Linked DNA regions of Prochlorococcus marinus XMU1412. The main gene of each other region encodes a partner of the protein of the gene in region 2 in a complex. Links are inferred from orthologs where the notes say so. Each region holds a gene or a part of one and is shown on either strand. Other genes may lie near its edges.

Region 1 (3,913 bases), on a different replicon or contig from region 2:
TGCAATGTTTTAACAAGCTCAAGATCTGCAAGCAAAGATCCAAATAGTTTTATTTTCAACAGTGAAAACGGCGTAGTTCCCGACGAAGAAATTTTTGATGGAGTAACACATATTCTTAGTTGCATACCTCCTGACAAAAATGGTAATGATCCCGTACTAGAAAGCCTACAAAGTAAACTGCAAGATTTACCCCTTGAATGGGTTGGATATTTATCAACCACAGGAGTATATGGAAACACTGAAGGTGGTTGGGTTTCTGAGATAGATCAGCCTAATCCTTTTCAAAAAAGAAGTCATAATAGATTAAATTGCGAAAAAAAATGGATTGAATCTAGTTTGCCCGTTCAAATTTTTAGATTACCTGGTATCTATGGACCTGGAAGATCCACGTTTGATGCAATCAAAAATCAAAAAATTCGAGTTATCTTAAAAAAATCTCAAGTATTTTCAAGAGTTCATGTTGCTGATATTACGCATGCGATTATTTTTTTATTACAGAATAAAGATTGTTTAAAGTTTCATCAAATTATAAATATTGCAGATGATGAACCCTGTTCTCAGATAGAAGTTATTCAATATTGCTACGATTTACTTGGTTTAACAATGCCAAAGCCCATATTATTTGAGGATGTAAAAGATGCATTATCACCTATCGCTCAATCTTTTTGGATGGAAAATAGAAGAGTTTCAAACAAACTTTTATGCAAAACACTCGGATATAAACTAATTTATAAAAACTATAAATTAGGCTTAAAAAATTGTTATCTGAACAGTTAAAAAAATAAATTAAAAGCTTTTTATGAATTTTCAAAATGCAAATGAAATATTAAAGGTAGTATTAAGCGTGGGAGATGAGTCAGGGATTGGACCTGAAACAATCTTAAAAGCACTTTGTTCTAGTCAGATACCCAAAAATATTGAATATATATTAGTTGGATCAAAAAAAAATCTACAAAATACATATAAATATCTCAGGTCATTAGGATTAGAAAACCTTGCGAATCCTAAAAATTTCAAAATACATGATCTAGAAATTGCTGCATCAGATAATGGCCCTAAATCAAGTTATGGTAATTCAAGTTTCCAATATTTAACAAAAGCAATAGATATTGTAAAACAATCTCCCAATTCGGCACTTGTAACTGGACCAATTTGCAAGAAATCATGGTCTCTTGCAGGTCATCACTTCTCTGGTCAAACTGAAGTACTAGCAAAATCATGTGGAGTAAAAAACGTTGGAATGTTATTTACAGCAAAATCTCCAATAACAGGTTGGAGATTTAATACTTTACTAGCTACAACCCACATTGCCCTTTCTGAGGTTCCCAATAAATTAACTAAAGAATTAATCCATTCTAAATTGGATCTTTTCAAAGATTTTTGTAATACCTATACTGATAAACCTACTTTAAAAGTAGCAGGATTAAACCCTCATGCCGGCGAAGAGGGTATTTTAGGTAATGAAGAAAAAGATTGGCTCAATGATGCATTAATCACATGGAATGAGAAAAATAGAGGTATTAGATTATTAGGCCCTTTATCTCCAGATAGTTGCTGGAATTCTTCCGTAAAAGCTTGGAGTGACAATAATGCTGATACGCACAATGGCATTCTTGCTATGTATCATGATCAAGGTTTAATACCAATGAAATTGATAGCTCTAAATTACTCAGTCAATACCACAATCGGGTTACCTTTTATAAGAACATCTCCGGATCATGGAACGGGATTTGATATTGCCGGCAAAGGAATTGCTCAATCTCAGAGCATGATTGAGGCTATTAAGACTGCCGTAGAAATGACTAACAATTCAAGACTGCTTAACACGCATTAAAACTTGACCAAATTCTACTGGTGTTCCATTTTCAACGAGAATCTCTACTATTTCAGCATTAAATTCAGATTCAATTTCATTCATTAACTTCATTGCTTCCAAAATACAAATAGTTTGACCGACCTTAACGTTATTCCCCACTTCGACGAATGGCTCCTCACCAGGCGCTGCAGCCCTATAGAATGTCCCAACCATAGGAGAAGTAATTTCAGTTAGATCAGAACGCCCTGGGGGCGCCACCTGAGGTGCTTCGGATTCACTGACAATTGGTATATTGCCATTATTAGTTTTTTGATCAACAATTGTTTGCTTATCAAATGAAGTATTTGAGACTAAATTATTAAAAACTTGGTTCTGATCAAATACATTCCTTTTTATTTCGAGTTTAAAATCTTCTCCCTCTAGTGAGAACTCTTGTATATCACTTTTAGAGATTTTCTCTATTAAGCGATTTAAGTCATCATGATCTAATTTCATAGCCATTAATTTTCACGTCCAAGATAACTGTCATTACGAGTATCAACTTTAATCATCTCTCCCTCAGAAATAAATAAAGGAACCATAACTTGAGCACCTGTTTCTAGAATAGCTGGTTTCGTGCCCCCACTAGCAGTATCACCTTTAACTCCTGGATCAGTCTCTGTAACTTTCAAAGTAATAGATATTGGAAGTTCTACTTCTAAAACTTTACCATTATGAAAAATTACATTAACCTCCATTCCCTCTTTCAAATACTTTGAACCTTTACCTATTTGTTCAGAGGTGAGTCTTGTCTCCTCAAAACTTGTCATATCCATAAAAACATAATCACCAGACTCCACATAAGTATGCTGCAGGTTAGACTTCTCAAGGATAGCCTGCTGTACTGATTCTCCGGCTCGAAAAGTTTTTTCAACTACGTTGCCGCTTTGAACTGATTTTAATTTTGTTCGCACGAAAGCAGAACCCTTGCCAGGCTTGACATGTAGAAATTCTACAACACGCCAAACTTGTCCATCCAATTCGATGGTAGTACCTGTGCGAAAATCGTTACTGGAAATCATTCCTGTATTACATCCCCAAGGATCATAAACCTGCAAGAGTGCTATGCAAAAATTCTTATCAAATCAGAACAAACTTTTTTTAATTTTATCGATTGTAATTTTACAGGTTTTTTTCTTAAAACCGATTCAAGTACTAGCTGATTTACCTACTGGAAATGCTGTAAAAGACCCTAGTGCAATCCTCAGAAACGCACTCCCTATCAAGCAAGTTGAGTTACAAGAACTTCAACATAAACTGGAAGATACTAGTGACCTTATCAGGGGAGGAAGATGGCCCGCTCTTACGAAAACTGTTACAAAATGTCAATCTTTACTAAAAAAATACCAGAGTAAAATTATTCAAGAATTACCAAACGATAAAAAGAAAATTGCTGAGAAAACATTTTTAGAACTCAAAGAAAATTTTGATAGTCTTCAAGATTACTCTAAATCAAAAGATAAATACTCATTTATAGCGACCCGAAGAGATTCTTTAGACAAAATAGGTGGATTAGAAGAATATTTTCTACCAAATGAATTTCCATACTCTATTCCCAAAGAATTTGATAATTTACCAAGATTACTGGGCAGAGCAAAAGTCAATATAAAGACCTCCAAAGGAGATATGCAAGCAATCGTGGATGGATTTAACGCCCCACTTACAGCAGGAGCATTTATAGATTTATCTTCAAAAAACTTCTACAAAGATTTACCTATAAACAGAGCAGAAGAATTTTTTGTACTGCAAACAGGTGATCCAATTGGTGAAGATATTGGTTACGTAGATCCTGAAACAAAAGAAGAACGTCATGTTCCCTTAGAAATTAGAATTCCTGATGAAAAAGAAACTTTTTATAATCAAACTTTTGAAGATTTAGGTCTTTACACAGAGACACCAACATTACCTTTTGCAACACTTGGAACTCTAGGATGGTCCCATTCAAATACCTCAGTTGATGATGGCTCATCGCAATTTTTCTTCTTTTTATATGAAGCAGAATTAAATCCAGCAGGTCGCAATTTAATTGACGGGAGAAATGCTGCCTTTGGTTATGTT
Region 2 (3,885 bases):
CATGTTTTTTCAAAATTAAATCTCGAATCTGCAGTTAGATTTTGTATTTTATTTTCATTGTTTGAATATTTCAAATTAAAACCATGGACGTAATCTTTTTGGTTCTCGCTCTTAAGAATAAGTGAACCTTCGCTTCCGTATATTTCTAAACTAAAACCTCTACCATTTTTAGAAATCGATGATAGAGATACCTGACATGGAATAAGATTGGAGCTAAAGTTTGATATTTCTATATTAGCCAGACAAACATCCTCGCTAGTAACATCATTAAAATCAGATGAATTAGCTAAAGGTCTTTTTTTGATCGATGTTGCTAACTTGCCAGATACATTTATTGATTCTCCAAAAAACCAATTCAACATGTCGAATGCATGAGTACCTAAGGCGCCAATAACTCCTCCACCTTTTTCTTCCAAAGAATACCAATTCCAAGCCCTTTTAGGGTCGGATCTGCTACCCATTAACCAATCTAATTTGACTAAATATATTTCTCCTAAAATATTTTCATCAATAATTTTTTTTGTCTGAAGAAAAAGGGGTACTGCTCTATATTCGAAATCAACACATACGCTTAAGTTATTAATCAAAGATATCCTCTGAAGCTCTTCTATTTCAGAGGACGATATTGAAACAGGTTTTTCTAGTAGCAAATTTTTATTATTCTCAAGAGCTTGTTTTGCTAATTCAAATCTTGATTCAGGAGGAGTAGCAATAATAATCCCATCAATTTCTTGAGATTTAACTAAGCCTTCCCAATCATGAAAAAACTCTAAACCAGTTTCTTTTTCTAGAATTGATTTTTGCATTTTGTCATAATGATAAATAGCAACAGGCGTTAAATAATTCGACTCTTTTAACGCTTCTAAATGTACTTTTTTACCAAAACCTAGACCAGCGATTGCTATTTTTAATTTTTTATTTTTAGAATTCATTCTTATCCATTTATAAACTCTGAACAGCTATTTTCAATAACTACATCTATTAGTTCATCATTATTGGAAGTTTGCCATTTTGAATTGAATTGAGGTATTCCATTTATGGAAGTATCTTTAAACTTTTTTTCATCGCAATTAATTCTCATTACATAAAGTGATAACACCCCATCATCATCAGAATCAGTTGGATTTTTGAAGAACTTTGTTAAGACAGTTATTTCACCATTTGGAAGCGGCTTAATACTTCCTTTATCAAGCCATTCTTTCCCTTCATTATTCTCTTTTAGTAGGACCCAGTCAACATTACCTATCCCATAAGAATATGGCGCAAAATTTAAAATAAAAAATAAAAGGCTTAAAGAAAAATAAAAGAAATTTGAAATAATTCTCATTTTATATATTTGCTTTTGCAAGTTCTTTTACACCATGAATTTTTAAAATTTTAGTCAAAGTATCCTTGAGATCTTTCCTTTTAACTATTACATCAACGAAACCATGCTCAAGCAGATATTCAGCTGTTTGAAAATTATCGGGTAATTTTTCTCTTAATGTTTGTTCTATAACCCTTCTTCCCGCAAATCCAATAAGAGCTTTAGGTTCCGCCAAAATTAAATCACCTAACATTGCAAAGCTTGCTGTTACCCCTCCAGTGGTTGGATGAGTTAACAAGGGCATATAAAGAAGATTTTTTTCTTTATGTTTTTTTAGTGCTCCAGATATTTTTGCCATTTGCATGAGACTTAACATACCTTCTTGCATCCTTGCTCCCCCTGATGCGCAAACAATAAGAATTGGAAAATTTTCTAAAGTTGCTCTCTCAATTATCCTTGTAATTTTTTCACCAACTACTGAACCCATGGATCCTCCCATAAATCTAAAATCCATAACAGCCAATGCTAAAGGCATTGAATTTACAGAACAGATACCTGTTACGACTCCATCTCTTAAACCTGTACCTGCTTGACTTTCTTTAATTCGATCAGCATATGCTCTTCTATCTTTAAAACCTAAAGGATCTGTAGGACTTAGTGAACTATCAAACTCCTCGAATGAATTTTTGTCAGCAATTATATTTATCCTTTCATCGCTATTAATCCTATTGTGGTGTCCACAATTACTACAAACATTGTAATTTGAAATTAGGTCTTTTCTATAGGCTACTTGCGAACATTCTGAACATTTAACCCACAAACCATCTCCCTCATCAGTATCTTGCGAAACTTTCCCAACAAATTGATCTTTACGCCTTGCGGCAAACCAGTCGATTAATGACACAACGTTTCCTGTTTTTTCTATTTAAATCTAAATAAGGTACTTTTATCAAGAAAGATATATAAAAATTTGAGATCCTATAGATTAAAAACTCCTAAAATTAAAAAATATAATTATTTGAGTTGATAATCGAAAATTAATTATTATTTATTTTTCTCCTCAATCATTTTATGAATTATTGGAGTGAGAATTAGTTCCATTGCGAAACCCATTTTCCCTCCATTTACAACGATACTTGTAGGACTTGACATAAATGAATCGTTAATCATTCCAAGCAAGTATTGAAAATCAATCCCCCATTTCTCTCTTGCCCCTTTTCTGAAATGTATGATCACAAAGCTCTCGTCAGGGGTTGGGATATTCCTGCATATAAAAGGATTAGAAGTGTCAATTGTGGGAATTCTTTGGAAATTAATATCGGTTTTGCTGAATTGTGGGCAAATGTGATTTATATAATCAGGCATTCTTCTCAATATAGTATCCACAATGGTTTCCGCTGAATAACCTCTTTCTGCGTTATCTCTATGGATTTTTTGAATCCACTCTAAATTTGTTATTGGAACAACACCAACAAGTAAATCAGCATAAGATGCCACATTGTATCCATCACCTTCTACCCCGCCATGCAAACCTTCATAAAAAAGTACATCTGTTCCCTCAGGAATATCTTCCCATGGAGTAAATTGTCCAGGTTCCAAGGCTGTCCCAAGTCTTGTATTATGTTCTTCTGCTTCTTCAAGACTATGTAGATAATATCTTTTCTTTCCTCCTCCAGTTTCACCATAGATTTTAAAAAGTTCTTCTAGCTTGTCAAAAAGATTAGCCTCTGGACCAAAATGAGAGAAATTTTCACCTTTTGAAAGAGCGTCTGCCATAGCTTTTTTCATAGGCATTCTTTCAAATCTGTGGTAACTATCACCTTCTACAACTGCGGGAACAATATCTTCTCTGGCAAAAATATGCTCAAAGGCTCTTTTTACTGTACTTGTTCCTGCTCCTGAAGATCCTGTTACAGCAACTACTGGATGACGTTTTGACATTTTTTAAAAACAATATCTCATGATTCTGACAGGTCATATGCCAACTTTATGTTTTACTTAAAAATATTTTTTTATTTATTAATTTTTTTTAAATTTCATCCATTATTTTATCTCCGATTTCACTGCAAGATGAAACTTCAGAAGACCCATCAGCTAAATCTGCTGTTCTAAATCCTTTTGATAAAACTTTATCAATGGCAGTTTCTAAATTTTCTGCAGCTTCTTCTTCATTTAATCCAATTTTTAACATCATGGAAGCAGATAAAAGCATTGCTATAGGATTCGCTATGTTTTTACCAGCTATGTCAGGAGCCGAACCATGAACAGGTTCAAAAACTCCTGGGCCATTATTGTTTAGAGAAGCAGATGGAAGCATACCAATAGAACCAGTTAACATCGCGGCTAAGTCGCTTAAGATATCTCCAAATAAATTACTTGTTAAAATTACATCAAATTGACCAGGATCTCTAACTAATTGCATTGCTGCATTATCAACGTACATATTGCTTAGAGATATATTTTTATCTTTTGAGGTGATATTTAAAACTGTATCTCTCCACAATTGACTAACCTCAAGGACGTTTGATTTATCAACAGAACATATTTTTTTATTTCTTTGGTTAGCAATTTTTATTGCT
Region 3 (3,797 bases), 230 kb from region 2 along the record:
CTTATCAAGATACATTGATGGAAATAGGTCTAGATAATAGAGAAATTGCAAGAATGGCTATGGCAGCTATCGTCTGATTACATTTCTAATTATTTAACGATTTTAATAATTAATCAATCCTATTTAAGTAGTTACCTCTGTGCTATTGTTCATAACATCGTATAGAAACCATTTATAAATTTTAAATGTTTGGGTTAATAGGCCACTCAACCAGTTTTGAAGATGCAAAGAGAAAAGCTTCGATGCTAGGCTTTGATCATATTGCTGATGGTGACTTGGATGTTTGGTGTACTGCTCCTCCTCAGCTTGTTGAAAATGTAGAAGTTAAGAGTGCTACTGGAATATCTATTGAAGGTTCTTATATAGATTCGTGCTTTGTTCCTGAAATGCTTTCTAGGTTTAAAACGGCTAGAAGGAAGGTACTAAATGCTATGGAACTAGCTCAGAAAAAAGGGATTAACATTACCGCTTTAGGAGGATTTACTTCTATTATTTTTGAGAATTTTAATCTTCTACAGCATAAACAAATTAGAAATACTTCATTAGAGTGGGAAAGGTTTACTACTGGCAATACTCATACCGCCTGGGTTATTTGTAAGCAACTAGAAATAAATGCGCCTCGCATTGGGATAGACCTTAAAAAAGCAACTGTTGCTGTAATTGGTGCTACAGGAGATATTGGTAGTGCTGTTTGTAGGTGGCTTATCAATAAAACTGGGATTTCAGAACTTCTTATGGTAGCAAGACAACAAGAACCTCTAGCGCTGTTACAAAAAGAATTAGATGGTGGCATCATAACAAGCTTAGATGAGGCATTGCCAAAGGCGGATATTGTCGTATGGGTTGCAAGTATGCCTAAAACTATTGAAATTGATACTGATAACTTAAAAAAACCATGTTTAATGATTGATGGTGGATACCCCAAAAATCTTGATGAGAAATTTCAGGGTGAAAATATTTATGTTTTAAAAGGAGGTATAGTAGAGTTTTTCAATGATATTGGTTGGAATATGATGGAACTTGCCGAAATGCAAAACCCTCAGCGAGAAATGTTTGCTTGCTTTGCAGAGGCTATGATTTTAGAATTTGAAAAGTGTCATACAAACTTTAGTTGGGGAAGAAATAACATTTCCCTTGAAAAGATGGAATTTATTGGGGCAGCTTCTTTAAAGCATGGTTTTTCCGCCATTGGACTTGATAAGCAGCCTAAAGTATTAACTGTATAAATTATGGCTAAACGTTACCTCCTTGATTTTGAAAAGCCTCTTGTTGAACTTGAGAAGCAGATAGATCAAATTAAAGAATTAGCTCGAGATTCAGAGGTAGATGTTAGTCAACAGCTTCTACAGCTGGAAACCTTAGCTGCTAGAAGAAGAGAAGAAATTTTTAAATCTCTCACCCCTGCTCAAAAGATTCAGGTAGCTAGACATCCTCAAAGGCCAAGTACTTTGGATTTTGTTCAAATGTTTTGTGATGACTGGATCGAGTTACATGGAGACAGAAATGGTGGCGATGATATGGCACTAATTGGGGGGATAGGTTCGATAAATAATAGGCCAGTGTTGATGTTAGGGCATCAGAAAGGAAGGGACACAAAAGAAAATGTAGTAAGAAACTTTGGGATGGCAAAACCAGGAGGTTACAGAAAAGCTCTTAGATTAATGCAGCATGCAAATAGATTTTCTTTGCCAATTCTTACATTTATTGATACTCCTGGAGCTTATGCCGGTTTAAAAGCTGAAGAACAAGGTCAAGGAGAAGCGATTGCAAGAAACCTTCGAGAGATGTTTGGATTGAAAGTCCCAATTGTGGCTACTGTTATTGGAGAAGGAGGTTCAGGAGGCGCACTTGGAATTGGTGTTGCAGATAGGTTACTAATGTTTGAACACAGTGTTTACACAGTTGCTAGTCCGGAAGCATGTGCATCAATTTTGTGGAGGGATGCTGCGAAGGCACCAGAAGCTGCATCAGCACTTAAAATTACAGGTAAAGATTTACTTAAATTAGGTATAATAGATGAGGTATTACCAGAACCTTCTGGTGGGAATAATTGGGCTCCTTTAGATGCTGGTTACACACTAAAAGCGGCTATCGAGAAACATCTTAATGCTTTAATGCAAATGCCCGAAGACGAATTAATTGAGGAAAGATATAAAAAGTTTAGAGTTTTAGGTAAATTTATCGAAGCAAATAATATTGAAGAGATTTATAGTGAAATTCCCCAAAAAACTGAATAACTTGAAACTAGCTTTTATAACGGGTGCTACGAAGGGTATTGGTAGATCTACCGCAATTACTTTCGCCAATGCTGGCTGGGATTTAATTTTACTCTCCAGGGATATGGATTTAATGGAGAAACTAAAGAGCGAACTGTTCACTACTAAATCAAAAATTAACCTAGTAAAGTGTGATTTATCTAATCCTTTAGAAATAGAGCATTGTGTTAAAGAGGCAATTGAGAAGTATGGGTGCCCTTCAGTATTGATAAATAATGCCGGTTGCGCATTTAATGGCCCTTTAGTTGAAATGGAATTAGATCAATGGGAACAAACTATTCAAATAAACCTCACAAGTGTTTTTCAAATTTGTAGTTTAATAGTCCCTCAAATGAGAAAAAATGGTGGTTTAGTTATTAATGTTAGTAGTCATGCCTCTTATAATGCATTTCCCCAATGGGGAGCATATTGTATTTCAAAGTCTGCACTAGTTATGTTTACTAAATGCTTGAGGGAAGAGGAGAGATCTAATTCAATTAGAGCCTGCACAATAACTTTAGGCTCAGTAAATACTCCTCTTTGGGACTCAGAATCTATAAATGCTGATTTTGATAGAACTTCTATGCTCTCCTCAAGCGAAGTGTCAGATACTATTCTCTATATGGCTCAACAACCTGCATCACAACTGATTGAAGACTTAACTTTAATGCCCTCCGGAGGAGCTTTCTAAACATTCTTTTTCTTTTCTTAATCCTTAAAAAGTGATTTTTTTTAGGGCTAAGCGAACCCGATTAAACAAAAGAATGTGATATAGTGTATAAGCAATTAAGCCTTAAGAAGATACAGTTAATTAAGTTGCGTACAATTTTCTGTCAAGAATTTTATGACCTCTACATTACCCAACGATAATATTAGAAACTTTGACGATCAGATTACTAATAAATTAATCTCCGAAATTATAAGAGACAGAATTAAGAATTCTGGTACAAGATTTAGTGCTAACGATAATATTTCCGATTTTATAAATCCAGGTGAATTAGAAATTTTAGAAAAAGAAGTAGCCTCAAGAGTTAAAGATTTACTTAAGTCCCTCGTAATTGATGTTGAAAATGATCATAATACTCAAGAAACTGCTGAAAGAGTTTCAAAAATGTACCTAAATGAAGTTTTTAAAGGCAGATATCATGAACAACCTAAAGTTACAAGTTTCCCTAATGATAAGAATCTTGATGAAATTTATACAGTTGGCCCAATTTCGGTTAGATCTGCATGTTCACATCACTTAGTTCCAATTTTAGGAGAGTGTTGGATAGGTATTAAACCTGGAAATAAAGTCATAGGACTTTCAAAATTTGCGAGAGTTGCTGATTGGGTTTTTTCAAGACCTCATATACAGGAAGAAGCTGTAATGATACTTGCAGATGAAATTGAAAAACTGTGTGAACCTAAAGGTTTAGGTATTATTGTAAAGGCCCAACATTATTGTATGAAGTGGAGAGGAGTTAAAGAGCCAAATACAAGTATGATTAATTCTGTGGTTAGAGGCGATTTTAGACACGATTTAAGTTTAAAACAAGAATT

What was found. Proteins that work in one complex are often made in the same cells at the same time.
Region 1: the proteins of accD (region 2) and accB are in contact, whole or in part, in a solved structure (PDB 8UXZ), measured with the Escherichia coli proteins. The link is inferred for Prochlorococcus marinus XMU1412 from one-to-one orthologs.
Region 3: the proteins of accD (region 2) and HA152_RS02905 are in contact, whole or in part, in a solved structure (PDB 8UXZ), measured with the Escherichia coli proteins. The link is inferred for Prochlorococcus marinus XMU1412 from one-to-one orthologs.

The regions. Positions count from the first base shown.
Region 1 is NZ_JAAORJ010000001.1:26,327-30,239, reverse strand. What follows is about bases 565-3,498. They hold accB (acetyl-CoA carboxylase biotin carboxyl carrier protein), read right to left. Parts: upstream 2,318-3,498; coding sequence 1,811-2,317; downstream 565-1,810. Other genes in these bases: HA152_RS00130 (peptidylprolyl isomerase), read left to right, coding at 2,921-3,498; efp (elongation factor P), read right to left, coding at 2,317-2,877; pdxA (4-hydroxythreonine-4-phosphate dehydrogenase PdxA), read left to right, coding at 800-1,834; HA152_RS00150 (SDR family NAD(P)-dependent oxidoreductase), read left to right, coding at 565-777. Outside these bases: more of HA152_RS00150, read left to right, coding at 1-564; more of HA152_RS00130, read left to right, coding at 3,499-3,913. UniProt on the Escherichia coli protein: This protein is a component of the acetyl coenzyme A carboxylase complex; first, biotin carboxylase catalyzes the carboxylation of the carrier protein and then the transcarboxylase transfers the carboxyl group to form malonyl-CoA.
Region 2 is NZ_JAAORJ010000002.1:255,432-259,316, forward strand. The notes cover bases 270-3,135. They hold accD (acetyl-CoA carboxylase, carboxyltransferase subunit beta), read right to left. Parts: upstream 2,211-3,135; coding sequence 1,329-2,210; downstream 270-1,328. Other genes in these bases: HA152_RS04240 (Gfo/Idh/MocA family protein), read right to left, coding at 270-932; HA152_RS04245 (hypothetical protein), read right to left, coding at 935-1,327; HA152_RS04255 (phosphoribulokinase), read right to left, coding at 2,351-3,135. In the rest of the region: more of HA152_RS04240, read right to left, coding at 1-269; more of HA152_RS04255, read right to left, coding at 3,136-3,247; leuB (3-isopropylmalate dehydrogenase), read right to left, coding at 3,336-3,885.
Region 3 is NZ_JAAORJ010000002.1:27,285-31,081, forward strand. Bases 416-3,233 are described here. They hold HA152_RS02905 (acetyl-CoA carboxylase carboxyltransferase subunit alpha), read left to right. Parts: upstream 416-1,229; coding sequence 1,230-2,237; downstream 2,238-3,233. Other genes in these bases: HA152_RS02900 (long-chain acyl-[acyl-carrier-protein] reductase), read left to right, coding at 416-1,226; HA152_RS02910 (SDR family oxidoreductase), read left to right, coding at 2,212-2,946; folE (GTP cyclohydrolase I), read left to right, coding at 3,100-3,233. Also shown: HA152_RS02895 (aldehyde oxygenase (deformylating)), read left to right, coding at 1-77; more of HA152_RS02900, read left to right, coding at 186-415; more of folE, read left to right, coding at 3,234-3,797. UniProt on the Escherichia coli protein: Component of the acetyl coenzyme A carboxylase (ACC) complex. First, biotin carboxylase catalyzes the carboxylation of biotin on its carrier protein (BCCP) and then the CO(2) group is transferred by the carboxyltransferase to acetyl-CoA to form malonyl-CoA.